Regions from separate parts of the Exiguobacterium sp. Leaf187 genome, predicted to be linked through region 2. Evidence: riboswitches for the same ligand, from Rfam matches in the RefSeq annotation. Region 2 holds a riboswitch; the other holds the start of a gene.
The links. A riboswitch is a leader RNA that binds a small molecule or an ion and turns the genes downstream of it on or off. The one in region 2 is predicted to bind FMN.

Region 1: linked by a shared signal. The riboswitch ahead of ribD (bifunctional diaminohydroxyphosphoribosylaminopyrimidine deaminase/5-amino-6-(5-phosphoribosylamino)uracil reductase RibD) and the one ahead of ASF99_RS11585 (ECF transporter S component) in region 2 are both predicted to bind FMN.

The regions. Positions count from the first base shown of each region.
Region 1 is NZ_LMPR01000009.1:1,828,923-1,836,863, forward strand. Features, by position in the region: gene ASF99_RS13490 (methyl-accepting chemotaxis protein) at 1-484, shown strand, start outside; gene ASF99_RS13495 (DUF6612 family protein) at 534-1,355, opposite strand; gene ribH (6,7-dimethyl-8-ribityllumazine synthase) at 1,568-2,026, opposite strand; gene ASF99_RS13505 (bifunctional 3,4-dihydroxy-2-butanone-4-phosphate synthase/GTP cyclohydrolase II) at 2,023-3,213, opposite strand; gene ribE (riboflavin synthase) at 3,213-3,839, opposite strand; gene ribD (bifunctional diaminohydroxyphosphoribosylaminopyrimidine deaminase/5-amino-6-(5-phosphoribosylamino)uracil reductase RibD) at 3,824-4,864, opposite strand; FMN riboswitch at 5,024-5,168, opposite strand; gene ASF99_RS13520 (M20 family metallopeptidase) at 5,352-6,557, opposite strand; gene ASF99_RS13525 (MetQ/NlpA family ABC transporter substrate-binding protein) at 6,580-7,398, opposite strand; gene ASF99_RS13530 (methionine ABC transporter permease) at 7,418-7,941, opposite strand, start outside.
Region 2 is NZ_LMPR01000009.1:1,420,186-1,428,126, reverse strand. Features, by position in the region: gene ASF99_RS11625 (DUF3055 domain-containing protein) at 1-52, opposite strand, end outside; gene glpX (class II fructose-bisphosphatase) at 88-1,068, opposite strand; gene ASF99_RS11615 (DUF86 domain-containing protein) at 1,220-1,663, shown strand; gene ASF99_RS11610 (TIGR01457 family HAD-type hydrolase) at 1,670-2,434, shown strand; gene ASF99_RS11605 (NifU family protein) at 2,477-2,704, opposite strand; gene ASF99_RS11600 (DUF1462 family protein) at 2,814-3,110, shown strand; gene ASF99_RS11595 (NAD(P)/FAD-dependent oxidoreductase) at 3,152-4,204, opposite strand; gene ASF99_RS11590 (YuzB family protein) at 4,297-4,530, shown strand; gene ASF99_RS11585 (ECF transporter S component) at 4,607-5,173, opposite strand; FMN riboswitch at 5,329-5,470, opposite strand; gene ASF99_RS11580 (HesB/IscA family protein) at 5,582-5,932, shown strand; gene ASF99_RS11575 (NAD-dependent epimerase/dehydratase family protein) at 6,050-6,916, shown strand; gene ASF99_RS11570 (GNAT family N-acetyltransferase) at 6,913-7,416, shown strand; gene ASF99_RS11565 (GNAT family N-acetyltransferase) at 7,413-7,904, shown strand.

The DNA.
Region 1 (7,941 bases), 410 kb from region 2:
AGCACGTGCCGGAGAAGTCGGTCGAGGCTTCGCCGTCGTCGCCGATGAGATTCGAAAACTCGCCGAGAGCAGTCGAGATACCGTTGAACAAATTCAAGACGTCTCACTCTCCGTCATCGATTCCGTCGAACACTTGAATGCCGCGTCCGGTGAGATGCTCTCTTTCATCGATACAAAGGTCGTCAAAGACTATGATTTATTCGAAGATGCCTCGATTCAATACCGTGATGATGCGCAATTATTTGGTGATGCAGCAGAACATTTTGCCGCTCAAGCTGGTCAACTTCAGGAACTGACAGCAAATATGCTCGGTGTCATCCATGACGTTGCGGTCACCGTCAATGATGGGGCGCAAGGCACTCAATCGATGTCGGAGCAAATCAATCATTCCGTTCAAGCGTTCCGAGATGTGCATGAACAGACTTCCGTCAGTCAACAGCAGGCGGAAGCATTAAAAGAGGTATTACGTCAATTTCAAGTCTAAATGAGACAAGCCCCTCACTTCCGATTGGATGTGAAGGGCTTGTTGTTCGTTATTGTGTCGCACCTGTGAGCGGTTGGGCATCTTTTGCTTCCGCTGGTAATTTGATTTCGTCAATCTCATTGAATTTCGAGAACGTCGACGCGTTTTTCATATTGAACTCGGTATCTTTTTCAATCGCAAATACCATGTCCATGTCGAGAGACTTCGGATAGAACGTTTTTGCGTCATACGTCATCTTGTAGTTCATCTTCTTATAGTCGATGCTATCCATCGCATCTTTCATCTGCGCCATCTGTCCTGTTTGTTCGAGCGAATCCTTCATGAAAGCTTTGAGGTCGTCACCCTTTAGTTTGACGTCGATTTGATAGACGTCACCCTCTTTTTTTGCTGTCCAGTTGTCTTTATACTTTTTCAACAGCTTGAGATTTTGATCCGTCGATGCCGATGACTCCATTGCTTCAACCATATCGCCTAGTTCCGAGACATCTTGAACGAGCCATTGCCCGTTTTGCGAGATATACATCTTATCGTCGACGATATAGCTCTCAATCGACATGTCTTTACCGTCCTGTGGATTTTTCATCGTCATCGTCTGGTGCATCGTAAGCGGCTTCTGGATGATATCGGCGGATACCTTTTGATCCACTGTCATCTCACCTGCTTTTGAGTTGACTGTCCCTTCCATATGGAACGATTTAATATCTTTTTGAGCGGCTGTCGCTTTATTCAGTAATTCCGTATTCGAGAGTTCCCCCGACTTCGTCGAACCAGACCCACTGCCACTCCCTGTATCTGTTTGTCCATCTTGACATCCAGCAAGCCCAATCGATGCTGCAACGATCCCGGCTGCTACCCACCTAGCTTTCTTCATATTCATTTCCTCCTTTATACGCGTTACCCTGATTTACGAAAAACATTGGAAAATGTTTCAAACTTTCTTTAGTAGACCATTACCGTTCTACTTAAAATTGAATCCTCAAATTTCAAATCAACGATTCTTTTTTTGAAATTTGATTCAATCTTCAAGAGATTTCCGTAAAAAAACAGGATGACGGAATGTACCGTCACCCTGCCTCTATTCAATTAAATCGTCCGTAAAAGATTCGCCATCTCAATCGCAGAAACCGCAGCTTCGTAGCCTTTATTTCCGGCTTTCGTACCGGCACGTTCGACTGCTTGCTCGATTGAATCTGTCGTCAGGACACCGAAGATGATCGGTACACCTGTGTCGCGCGAGGCACTTGCGACACCTTTCGCGACTTCGTTACAGACATAGTCATAGTGCGACGTTGCCCCGCGGATGACAGCGCCAAGCGTGATGACGGCGTCATACTTGCCGCTTTTCGCTAATTTTTCCGCGACGAGTGGAATTTCGAATGCTCCCGGAACCCACGCCGTATCGACAGCATCCGCTGCAACACCGTGACGACGGAAAGCGTCGTTTGCTCCTCCGACGAGTTTTGAAGTGATCAATTCGTTAAAACGTGCTGCGACGATTGCGACGCGTAGTCCTTCTCCTGTTAAGAAACCTTCGTAGATCATGATGTGTGTCCTCCTTGGATGTCGAGCCAGTGCCCGAGTTTCGTTTGTTTTGTTTTTAGGTAACGCTGATTTTCCGGCTCGGCCGGTACTTGATGGGGTACACGTTCGATGATTTCGATCCCCTCTTGCTCGAGCACCCGTTGTTTGTCCGGGTTGTTCGTCATCAAGCGGATCTTCGTCACGCCGAGATCGCGCAACATATTGGCTGCGACCGTGTAGTCACGCATGTCCGTCGGATAACCGAGTGCATGGTTCGCTTCGACCGTATCGAGTCCTTGTTCTTGTAACTCGTACGCTTTTAACTTCGCCATCAGACCGATGCCGCGTCCTTCCTGACGTAAATACAAGACGGCTCCACCTTCTCGTTCAATCCGCTCGAGTGCCGCATCGAGTTGTGGTCCACAATCGCAACGCTTCGAACCGAAGACATCCCCTGTCAGGCATTCCGAGTGTAGACGGACGAGCATCCCGTCTTGCGCTTCGCCGGATAAGACAGCGACATGTTCTTTCTCGTCTTGCGTCGTATAGCCAATCATCCGGAAAGCTCCGAACGTCGTTGGAAGTAATACTTCTGCTTCACGTGTCAATGGACGCTCGAGATACGCGACAAGTGCTTCGATCGTGATCAGTTTTAAATCGTGTTCTTCCTTATAGAGAAGTAGATCGTCGACCCGTGCCATCGTGCCATCTTCTTTAATGATTTCACAGATGACGGCGATCTCATCGCTACCGGCAAGACGGGCAAGATCGACACCTGCTTCCGTATGTCCGCGTCGCTCCCGGACACCACCCTCTTTTGCGATCAACGGGAAGATATGACCCGGTCGTTTGAAACGTTCCGGTCCATCCGTCAGCATCCGCTGAATCGTTAGCGACCGTTCCTCGGCACTGATGCCGGTCTTTGCCTCTTCATGATCGATGCTGAGCGTGAATGCCGTCCCATGCGGGTCCGTATTATTCGCTGTCATCGGAGCAAGTTCGAGTCGCTGTGCGATCCGCGGACTGACTGGTACACAGACGAGTCCTTTTCCATGTGTAATCATGAAGTTGATGTTTTCCGGTGTCGCGTGTTCCGCGAGCATGACGAGATCGCCTTCATTCTCACGATCCTCGTCATCACAGACGATGATCGGTCGTCCGTTTTTCAAATCTTCTATTGCGTCTTCAATCAAGTCGAATCCGTTCATTACATGTCGCCTCCTAAGAATGCTGCCCAGTCCGTCTGCTTCTCATGCTGCGTGAAATGATAGAGATGTTTCGCCATCATGTCACACTCGATATTGACGACTGCACCGCTTGCCAATCGATCAAACGTCGTCACTTGACGGGAGTGCGGAATCAATGAAATCGAGATCGTTTCCGGTGTGACGCGTTGCAACGTCAGGCTCGTGCCGTTGATTGCGATCGAGCCTTTCGGAATACAATACTTTTGCCACGCTCCGACATCAAACGTATAGACCATCGCTTCTCCATCCGGTCGCCGACTGATCAGTCGGGCTGTTCCGTCGATATGTCCACTAACGAAATGTCCACCGAAGCGACCGTCTGCCGGCATCGCCCGCTCAAGTTGCAAGGGACTTCCGACTCGGTACGTACCGAGTGCTGTTGAACGGATCGTGTCATGGACGGCATCTGCCGTGAAACCGGTTGGACTCATCGACGTGACCGTCAAACAAATCCCGTCGACGGCGATGCTATCACCGATCTTCGTTCCTTCGAGTACCCGGTGCGCCTCAATTTCAAGCGCTAACCCGTTCGGTCGCGGGATCTTTCGTTTTAAGGTTCCGACTTCTTCAATCAATCCGGTGAACATGTCGTCTCCTCCTTTCGGATGTACGTCAGATGGAGATCCGGTCCGACCGTCTCAACCTGGTCGATTTGAAAACGATCTTCGATATCGTGTTGACCATTCCACGCATCGCCTTCAAAAATCGATGGGGCTTGGTAGACTTCGATTCGGTCAACGAGATCTGCCTCAAGGAAAGCGGCTTGAATCGTTGGTCCGCCTTCAATCAAGACACTACGGATGTCTTGTTCGTATAAGCGTTTCAAAATCGCTTCCGGCGTCTCATATTCACCAACGAGGACCGTCACCTGATCGTGACTAATCCGAGGAACACTCGTCAGCCAGTAGGTTGGATTTTTACCATCGCGGAAGACTTGCGCCGTCTCCGGAATCCGCCCCCGGCGATCAACGATTACTCGAATCGGCTCGATGCCTGACGATGCGCGTAACGTCAGTGCCGGATCATCGACGAGCACCGTCTCACTTCCGACGAGGATGGCATCGTGGCGTCCACGCAGGGCACGACCGTTCGCGCGTGCTTCTTCTGACGTGATCCAGCGCTGTTCACCTGTCGCCGCGATCCCGTTCATCGTCTGAGCGATTTTGACGGTCACGGTCGGACGTTTTCGTTCGATCGTCTTCCAGAATGCCGTGTAAAGGGCTTCTGCCTCATGCCGTAACAAGCCGACCTCGACTTCGATTCCCGCGTCCTGTAGCCATTTGATTCCGGAACCAGCGACAATCGCATGTTTGTCTTCCGTTGCAACGAAGACTCGTTTGATTCCTGCTTGTAGAATTGCTTCCGTGCATGGTGGCGTCTTGCCGTGATGGTTGCATGGCTCGAGCGTCACGTAGAGATCGGCACCACGGGCGGCTTCTCCTGCCATCCGTAAGGCTTCGACTTCTGCGTGCGGCCCACCGGCAAACCGGTGTGCACCGAAGCCGATGATGCGTCCTTGTTTGACGATGACACAGCCGACACTTGGATTCGGACTTGTTTGTCCGTGTAACATTTGTGCTAATTGCATGGCATAACTCATCATCTGTGACATCGCGTTCACTCCTTTCAAATGAAAAAAGACGCCCCTTGAAAAAGGGGCGTCTGTATAGAAGGGTTCACGAAATACACGGTTCGCTTCCTGCATTTTTTCATGCAGAAAGAGACCGTCTCCTGAAAACATTTTTTCAGAAAACAGCTTGAATCGCGTCGTTTCGTTCTTCTCCCATCCGGACTTTACCGTCGGCCCTGGAATCTCACCAAGTCAGCCATGATGCGTACATCACAGGTCGCGGGCTCGTCGATCGATTGATCGCATCACCGCCGGTTGGGATTTTCACCCTACCCCGAAGAACTGGATTATTGAGTTATACAACTTTAGCCTAGCATATCTTTTTCAAGAAAACAAAGCGCAAATGCTTCTGTCTTGTCTCTTTTTTGATTTCGTTCCACTTCTGTCACCCGTCCCCAATTCGTAATCGACTGCATCTCAAAAACGACCGGAGCACTTGATAGCAGTGCGTCCAGTCGTTATTTTCCACTTACAAATAACCATTCTTCCGGTCATGGAATTCTTGCGCAATCGCCCCGCGCGTCCGTTCATCAGCGAGGACGCGAAGCGCTGTCCGGGCGAGGATTTTCGCCCCCGTGATCAATGCTTCATCTCCAGCTGCTGAACGGGCCGCCTCTTTGAATGCTTCCGTATGGGCGACGAGATCATCTGGTCCAATCTTGATATACGGATGGATCGTCGGGATGACTTGACTGATGTTACCGGCGTCCGTTGAACCAAGACCCGGTCGTTCGTCCAAGTGAACGATTTCGCCGAGCGCCTCTGCTTCTTCTTGGAACAGACGGTCGAACGTCCGGTTGAAGACGAGGTTATCGACTTCATTTTGGAAGGCGATGACATCGAGCGTCGCCCCAGTCGCGAGTGCCGCGCCTTGGGCGACGGCTTTGACTTTTTCCGTGACGGCATTCAATCGTTCCCGTGTCGTTGCCCGGATGAAGAAACGTGCTTTTGCGTATTCCGGGATGATGTTCGGCGCATCGCCTCCATGCGTGATGATCCCGTGGATCCGGACATCGTCTGGTAACTGCTGACGTAAGGCATTGATGCCATTGAAGAGTTGAATGACAGCGTCGAGGGCGTTGATGCCTTCTTCCGGTGACGCCGCTGCGTGCGCCGGACGACCCGTAAAGGCAAAGTCGAGTGGATCGACCGCAAGGGAAGAACCCGTGATCCGTGTTTGTCCCGACGGATGGACCATCAAGGCTGCATCGATTCCTTCCAGTAACTGATGTTTGACGAAACTGCCTTTCGCACTGCCGTTCGGTCCACCTTCCTCGGCTGGTGTTCCAAGGACAACGACACTCCCGCCGACTTCATCGAGCACTTTACTGAGCGCGATCGCCGCTGCGACGCTCGTCGTGCCGATGATATTATGACCGCACGCGTGACCAATACTCGGCAACGCATCGTATTCAGCAAGAAAGGCAATCGTTGCGCCTGGTCGGTCGCTCGATTTCTTCGCGAAGAACGCGGTATCATGCCCAGCGACGCCGAGTTCTACTGTAAAACCTTCCGCCGTTAGACGCTCCGCATGGAGCCGCGAAGCAAAGAATTCCTCATTCCCGATTTCCGGCGTTGCATGAATCCGGTGACTTGTCTCAAGATACGATTCCCGTTTTTGTTCGATATCCTGTTCAATCGTCTCTACCCATGTCGTGCGTACTGGTGTCGTCATACTGTCCACTCTCCTTTTGAAATTATTCGCCGATGTCGCTCAGTGGAACGAACGTCGGGATCGTACTGCCTTTGTATTCTTTTTTGATGAAGGCCGCGACATCTTTTTGTTGATACAGCGATGCGATTTTTTTCAGTTCTTTTTTGTTCTTGTCTTCCGTCCGTGTCGCGATGATGTTGATGTATGGTTTTGCTGTCTCGTTCTCATGAACGATCGAGTCCTTGATCGGGTTGAAGCCAGCGTCAACCGCGATGCCATTGTTGATGATAGACGCCGCGACGTCCGGTAAGACGCGTGGCGTTTGTCCGGCGACGATCGGAACGATTTTCAGCTTCTTCGGATTCTCGACGATCTTATCGACCGAACCGTTACCATCGAAGTCGTCCGGTAGCTTGATCAGACCTGCTTCTTGCAGTAACAAGAGGGCGCGTCCCATGTTCGTCGCTTCGTTCGGAACAGCGATTTTTCCGCCATTTGGAATATCTTTGACATCCTTGTATTTATCCGAGTAGATCCCCATCGGTGCGATGACAGTCGTCGCAATCGGCGATAGCTTCAAGTTATGTTCTTTCTTGAAAGCGTTGAAGTAGGAAATCGTCTGGAAGGCATTGGCGTCGATCTCACCCTCAGCCAGTGCCATGTTCGGCTGGACATAATCGGAGAACTTGACGAGTTCGATTTTGATGCCTTCCTTCTCTGCTTTTTTGGCGACATAATCCCAAACTTGTGTGTCTGAACCGCTGACACCGAGCTTGATCGTCTTTTCGTCTTCTCCTGATGCTGCGCACCCGGCAAATAAAATCGTCGTGAGTGTTGCTCCAATTGCTACTGCTTTTTTCATGGCTGAATCGCTCCCTTGATTAATGTCTTCTAATTTTTCGTGCGACGATGTTGCCTGTCGTCTGTAAGCCTTGGACTAAGATGACGAGAATCCCGACCGTGATGATCATGACTTTCGTGTCGAATCGTTGATAGCCATAAGTGATCGCTAAGTCGCCGAGACCACCGCCTCCAATCGCACCTGCCATCGCTGACGCCCCGATCAAGCCAACCGTCGCGATCGTTAAGTTCAGGATGAGTGAACCGAGTGCTTCCGGTAGGAGGAAGCGGAAAATCGTTTGAAACGGTGTCGCGCCCATCGCTTCTGCTGCTTCAAGAACGCCTTTATCGACTTCGAGTAAAGAACTCTCGATCAGACGCGCCATGTACGGTGCAGCGTAAAAGACGAGCGGGACGATGGCGGCTTCTGTTCCGATCGATGTCTGAACGATCAAGCGCGTCAACGGGATGATCGCGACGAGTAAGATGATGAACGGAATCGAGCGGAAAATATTGACGATACTGTTGAAGAACGTGAACAGCGGGACATTTTCAAGCAATGCTC
Region 2 (7,941 bases):
GTGTCTTCGTTTGTTCGACATCATCATATAAAAAATCACGTTCTTCCATCATTCAGCTTCCCTCATTTCCCTAACATCTGTTTCAGATTAAAGGGTTTGGGGGACTTTTTGCAAGTATGGTTTACGCGATAAGCTATGCTCGGCGATGACTTTTCGAATCGTCCGTGTCTTTGAACGCATGACAAGGGATGTCGTCTCAACGATATCATCCGTCAAGAACTTAACGCCATCGAGCATTTCGCCCGTCGTGACGCCGGTCGCAGCAAAGATACAGTCGTCGCTTTTGATAAGGTCATCAAGCGTTAAAAGTTGAAGCGGATCTTCAAGCCCCATCCGGATGACACGAGCAGTTTCTTCTTCGTTCATCGGGTGTAAGCGTGCCTGCATGTCGCCGCCCATCGCTTTAACGGCAGCAGCCGTGATGACACCTTCAGGAGCACCGCCTGTACCGATGAAGATATCGATTCCTGTCGCAGGAGAGAGTGGTGCGATTCCAGCCGAGACGTCGCCGTCTTCAAATAGACGAACCCGTGCGCCCATCCGCATCGCGGCTTCGCGGAAGTGATCGTGACGTGGGCGATCCTGCATGATGACCGTGACGTCCTCAATCCGTTTATTGTTGTATTGAGCTGCTTTTTCAATGATGACTTCAAGTGGATCGTCGAGCGAGACGTGTCCTTTTAAGTTCGGTCCAACTGTTAATTTATCCATATACATATCCGGTGCGTGGAGCAGGGCACCTTGATCGGCGACGGCGATGACGACCATCGCATTACCGAGACCTTTGGCGACGATATTCGTACCTTCGAGCGGGTCGACGGCGATGTCAACGATTGGACCGTTTGCTGTTCCGACACGTTCGCCGATGAAGAGCATCGGTGCTTCGTCGAGTTCGCCTTCACCGATGACGACCGTTCCGTTCATGTTGACCGTGTTCAAGACTTCGCGCATCGCAGTCGTTGCTGCATCATCCGCTTCATTTTTCTTACCGCGACCAATCCATTGAGCAGAAGCTAGTGCTGCTGCTTCCGTAGCGCGTACGATTTCCAGTGCGAGTTCCCGTTCCATGTATATAACCTCCACGTCACCAATGTGACATACTATTTTCAGCAAAAATCTAAATTGAGGATAACACATTGATGAATGTGATGCAAATGACCTTTCTGCTTTTCAGGATTGCCGGATAACGATAAAATGGAGGATGTGAGGGGGAATGAAGATGTATTTCGTCAATCGTCAAAAAATCGAAGAGACGGTCGTTTGTTATGAGACGGCACTTCGACAAAGTAAGGAAGTTACGGGGGATCCGGTGACGACGGCACTGGCTATGGAACGGATCGGTTTTTTAGTCATCGAAAGTGTCATCGACATCGGAAACAGTATGATTGATGGATTCATCATGCGGGATCCGGGAAGTTATGAAGATATCATCCTCATTTTAGAAGATGAGAAGGTCATCGATGGACCGCTCGCGACGAGTCTGAAGAAGCTCGTTGCGTTACGTACGTTGATCGTCCGGTCATTCACACAGTCGAGTATGGCGGAGATTCGGGCGGTACTTGAGACAGAGGAAGCAGAGCTACGTCGTTTCCCGGAAGCGATTCGCCGGTATATCGAGACAGAACTCGGACCGGTGTCTGCATTTTTACCAAACGAGGAGTGAGTCAGGATGAAGGCAAAAGGCTATTTATTTGATTTAGATGGAACGATGTATAACGGAACGGAACCGGTAAAAGAAGCGGTCGATTTCGTCAATCGTCTGCAAGCAGAAGGGATTCCGTATTTGTTCGTGACGAATAATGCGTCGATGACGGCAGAAGCCGTGGCGGAGAAATTACGCGGGATGGGTGTTCATTCCGATGCGAAACACGTCTTGACGAGTGCGATGGCGACCGGTCGTTATATCGCTGATCTATCACCGAAAGCGCGCGTCTATGCAATCGGTGAGACAGGACTGATTGATGCGCTTGAACGGGAAGGGTTAGACGTCGTCGCAACCGAAGCGGCAGATTACGTCGTCATCGGTCTTGACCGTCAGATCACGTATGAAAAACTCGCTGTCGGTGCCCTCGCGATTCGTGCCGGTGCCCGCTTCATCTCGACGAACGGAGACATCGCCATTCCGACAGAACGTGGATTCTTACCAGGAAACGGTGCCTTGACGTCCGTCCTGCGCGTGACGACGGAGAAGGAACCGTTCTTCATCGGCAAACCGGAACCGGTCATGGTCGATATCGCAACGGAGATGATTGGTCTGTCAAAAGAAGACGTCATCATGGTCGGGGATAACTACCATACGGATATTCTATTCGGAATCAACGGAGGCATCCGGACGATGCACGTCAATTCTGGCGTCCATACACCAGTCTTCATTCAAGGTCAGGATCGTCAACCGACATACATGGTCGATACGTTAGCAGAATGGATTTTATGAATCAAAAAATCCCGAACGAGAATTCGTTCGGGATTTCATGTATTAGAAGACTTGTTCGACTTCAACGACGCCAGCGACTTCTTCAAGAAGGGCACGTTCGATACCGGCCTTCAATGTGATCGTTGAACTTGGGCAGCTACCACAAGCTCCCATCAAACGGAGTTTTACGATTCCGTCTTCTACATCTACGAGTTCAACGTCTCCTCCATCACGAAGAAGGAACGGACGCAATTTTTCAAGAACTTCATTCACTTGATCAAACATTTCCATGCGTAAACACATCCTTTCGTATAGTTTCATTGTAACAGGGTTGAAAAATGTTCTCAATCTGGAAAACTTGTATACTAAAGAGGAGAGAATTGAAAAGGGGGACTTCAAGATGGAAATCACGGTTTATGGAACAGCGGTCACTTGTCCGAGTTGTGTCGGGGCACCCAGCTCGGAAGAGACGTTCAGTTGGCTACAAGCTGTCCTCGGACGGAAATATGAGCAAGCGATGACGCTTCGCTATATCGATTTCGAGACAGCAACAGCGGATCAATGGACGGAAGCCTTGAAAGAGGATGTCTATTTTTATCCATTGATCGTGCTTGATGATGAGATGATTGACGAGGGGTACGTCAAACTGAAGACGATTACGGCAGCGATTGATGCGAAGTTAAGTCAGACGGGGTGAACGACAAAGAGGTATCCCAAAGATCGGGACACCTCTTTTGCTCATTTAATCTTTTTGTGTTTCCATAAGACACCGGACTTCAAGAGACGTGGGACTTTCCCCGTCAGCGCTTGCTTGCCCATGACGATCCCGAAACCATCTGATTTCCCGAGCGATCCGAGCATTCCGCGCAGTTTGATTTCTGGCAGTTTCGGCAATTTTTTCCCTTGCCACTTCGCTTGCAAGACGTCGACGACTTGTTCTGCCTGATGTTCTGCGAGTTGACCGCTTGGCGCATACGGCAAGCTGGCACAATCGCCGATGACGAAGACGTTATCGTATTCCGGTACGTGATGATGTTCCGTCAATTTGATCCGACCGCCACTGTCTGCAGCAAAGCCGAGATCACGAACGACCTTGACCGGTTGCGTACCTGCCGTCCAAATCGTCAAGTCCGACGGGTACGTATCGTCGCCGTTACGCACGTCGTCCGCTGTGACGAGCGTGACGTTCGAATTGTTGATGACTTCCACGTCATGCTCCTCGAACCATTCCTGGACGTAAGATGAGACTTTGTCGGATAAGAATGATAAAACGGATGGACCGCGGTCGAACAAACGAATCGTCAAATCCTTCCGGCTCTCGTGCAGTTCACTGGCGAGTTCGACACCAGATAGACCAGCACCGACGATCGAGACGACGGACCCCGGTGACAGACCACAGATCGCTTGCTGTGTCTTGCGCGATTCTTCAAGTGTCTGGATGCTGTATGTAAACTCTTGAGCACCCGGAATGTTGTGGTATTTATCCTCGCAACCGAGGGCGATGATCAAGTCATCATAGAATAATTCTGATCCGTCTTGCAGGTGGACCGTATTCGTCTCTGGTGAGATTTTAATGACATGTCCATATTTATAAGTAAGATGTTTCCCCTCCGGAAATTCAATCCGGACATCTCGATCTGATAATGTACCTGCTGCGAGTGCGTAATATTCCGTTTTGAGTGCGTGGTACGGTAGACGGTCGACGAGCGTGACGGCAACTTCCTCGTCCTTGAATCGCTCACAAATCCGCATTCCACCATATCCTCCGCCGAGTACGACCAATTGCTTCATAACGTAAAATCCCCCTTAGTTCCCCTAAATCAGTCTGACCTTGTATAATACGACATGAGGCAGGTCGTTTCCTGCTTGAAGGAGGAAAAAAAGTGAATCCGATTATTGAATTTTGTATCAGTAACTTAGCGGCTGGTACACAGGTCGTCATGGAGCAACTCGAACGTGACCCGAACGTCGACGTCGTCGAATACGGTTGCCTTGGCTATTGCGGAATTTGTTCGCTTGATCATTTTTGTCTCGTTGATGGTGAGACGGTCGTAGGCGAGACGCCGGAAGAGTTGCTTGAAAAGATTTACCTAAAAATCGAAGAGAATGAGCTGTGAGCCCGAACAGCAAAAAAATCCCCTCGTTCGTCTGAACGAGGGGATTCGTGTCCGTCAGCGGGCGCAGCTTTTCGGATCAGGCAGATTGTTGACGGCGCATCATCCATGGTCGTAGTTTCAAGAACAACGGAATGAAGAGTGCCGAGATGAACAATGCCTTGATGACGTTAAATGGTAAGATACCGGCTGTGATTGCTGTCCATTTGACAGCCGGATCCGCCATGTAGTCCATACCGAGGAACCATGCATACGCTGGAAGGATCAAGATATAGTTGAGAATCGCAAGACCGAGTGCCATCGTGATTGTACCAGCGACGAGGCCAGTTGCGAGACCTTGTGTTGATTTCTTTTTGTGGTAGAACCAGCTGACAGGAAGCACGAATGCGACACCAGCAGCGAAGTTCGCGAATTCTCCGACCGGAACACCACTTCCGCGGAAGATGTAATATAACACGTTCTTCAATGCTTCGACGATGACACCTGCGACCGGTGAGAACATGATCGCTGCGACGAGAGCAGGAACATCACTGAAGTCGATCTTCAGATAGTTCGGTAAGAACGGCAGTGGAAAATTGATAAGCATAAGAACAAATGAGATTGAACCTAACATTGACAGAGTGACCATTTTTTGTGTGCGTTTCATACGAGTATTGTCTCCTTTTGCTCGTTCCTCTCGATGAAGTATTGGCATGACTGCGTCCATAAAGAAACCCCTATTGATGAGATCAACAGGGGAGAAGTCCGCATTAAATAAACCTAATCGATTGTTGCAAAAATCGATCAAATTCAAACTCATGCCGCCATCTTCTCCCATCCAGACTATACTGTCGGCTCCTGAATTACACAGAATCAGCAAATAGCGCCCTATTCGCTCGCGGGCTTCAACTCATAATAGTTGTTTACCGCCGGTCGGGAATTTCACCCTGCCCTGAAGATGGAACGATTATTTTGTTGTACATACCATTTATACAACGAATTCAAGATAGTTTCAAGCAACTAGGTTTCGATTCGCTCAGAAGTTGCGTATACTAAAGAAAAGGAAGGTGATGACATGATCCATTTAACGGAGGCAGCAGCGCTACAAGTCCAAGACATGATGGCGCAGGCACCAGCAGATGAACGGAATCTTCGGATGCTCGTCCAAGGTGGTGGATGTAGTGGTCTGTCGTACGGAATGGGATTCGACCAACAGAAAGAAACGGATCTCGTTTTCGAACAGCACGGCGTGACCGTCATCGTGGACGAAAAAGATTACCCGGTCGTCAAAGGACTGGAAATCGATTATAAGCAGTCGATGCTCGGCGGCGGATTCACGATCACGAATCCGAATGCCATCGCAACATGCGGTTGCGGGACATCGTTCCGGACGGCAACGAATGCCGGGACACCGGGTGGCTGTTAATGAATCCAATCGTGGACATCGTCCACGATTTTTTTATTGTCCGCATACAGGAGACCTGTTCCGTTGACTCGAAATATTAAGAGAGTGAATGCTACTACGAACAGGGAGGGCTTCAGGATGAGAAAAGTATTGATCTTCGGGGGAACACGCTACTTCGGACGCCGGCTTGCGATTCGGTTAGCCGATTCGGGGGATGACGTGACAATCGTCACACGCGGCGAGCATACGCCACCGGTTGCGAAGGGCTTGACATTCTTTAAAGGAGACCGGACGTCAAGTAGTACGATGAAGGACTTAAGCCAACAGCACTGGGATGTCATCTATGACAATATCTGTTTCACACCGTATCAAGCAAAACTTTCGATCGACGCGTTTGAAGGAAAAGTCGGACGTTACGTGTTGACGTCGACGATGTCTGTCTATGAAGGCGGTGGTGCGAACATCACGGAGCGTGCCTATAATCCGTTTCCGGGGAAATATGACCTCGAGAAGGAACATGGATATGGCGAAGGGAAACGCCAAGCGGAGAGTTATTTCTTCCAACGGGCGACGTTCCCAGTCGTTGCGGTCCGTTTTCCGGTCGTCCTCGGACCAGATGATTATACGGAGCGACTCGTCTTTCATATCAAACGGGCGCTTGACGGGCGTCCGATCGTTGCCGAAAACACATACGCGAAGATGGGGTATATCTCAAGTTACGAAGCCGCTGCCTTTCTGGAGTGGTGTGGTCGCTCGGAACTGACAGGACCGATCAACGCTGCAAGTGACGGTGTCTTATCAATTCAAGACCTAGTGGATAAAATCGACCGCGTTGCGGGAACGACAAGTCAACTCGTCGCAAAAGGAGAGGATGAATCACCGCTTGCGCCAGAACGCGATTTCTATATGGATACGACAGCTGCGAAACAAGCCGGCTATCTGTTCCAACATGTCGATGACTGGCTCGATCGTTTGATTGAAGAGGAGGTGCGCAATCACCAATGATGCAGTTGATGAAACCAACTCTTGCGTGGGAGACAGAGTATCGCGCCTTTTTAGAAGACTGGCGAGAGTCGGGCGAAACGATCGTGCCGGAAGCAGTCGGAGACACATATGAACCACTGGGCGCTTATTTTGCGGAACTGAAGGAAATGGAGACAACAGTCAGACCGGGTCTTGTCACCCATTCGACGTACTGGATGGCCGACGGGCAACGAATCGTCGGTGCGCTGAACTTCCGGCATGATTTGACAGAGAACTTGAAGTTGTACGGCGGGCACATCGGATACGGCATCCGACCATCCGAGCGTCAGAAAGGATATGCGACGAGTGGTCTTCGACTTGCGCTTGAAGAAGCACGCCAGCGTGGACTCGATCAAGTACTACTGACGTGTGGCGTTGATAATCTAGCATCTCGCCGTGTCATCTTGGCGAACGGTGGACAAGAAATCGAGCCGACTGTTCGTAATGGGCGCGAGACACGTCGCTTCATCATCCCGTTATGAGAATCCGTGAAGCACGTCTAGAAGATGCGTCAGCCATCGCCCGCGTTCATATTGATGCCTGGCGCGAGACGTATCAAGGTATCATTCCAGATCTGTATTTAGCACAGTTGTCGCATGTGAAACGGACGCAACAATGGGAACAGACATTAGTCAATCAGCGCGTGTATGTTGCCGTGTCAGGAGAAGAAGTCGTTGGCTTTGCGCAAGGTGGAGCGAATCGAAGTGATGCGCGTGAAGGGGAACTCTACGCGATTTATGTCTTGCAAGCGTCACAAGGGCGGGGACTTGGGAAAGCGCTGTTTCAACGCATCGCTGAGGACTTAGCGGAATATGAGACGATGCAGGTTTCTGTCTTGCGAGATAATCCAGCGTGCCAGTTTTACGAGCGATTCGGTGGTCAGGTCTTCGAAGAATCGATGATTGAGCGAGGTGGGGTGGAACTCGTGCAACGGGTTTACCGGATACCTGTTAAAAGATCATCCGTATGAAATCGGACGTTTTCAACATCTTCGCTTTCCTTAGGCG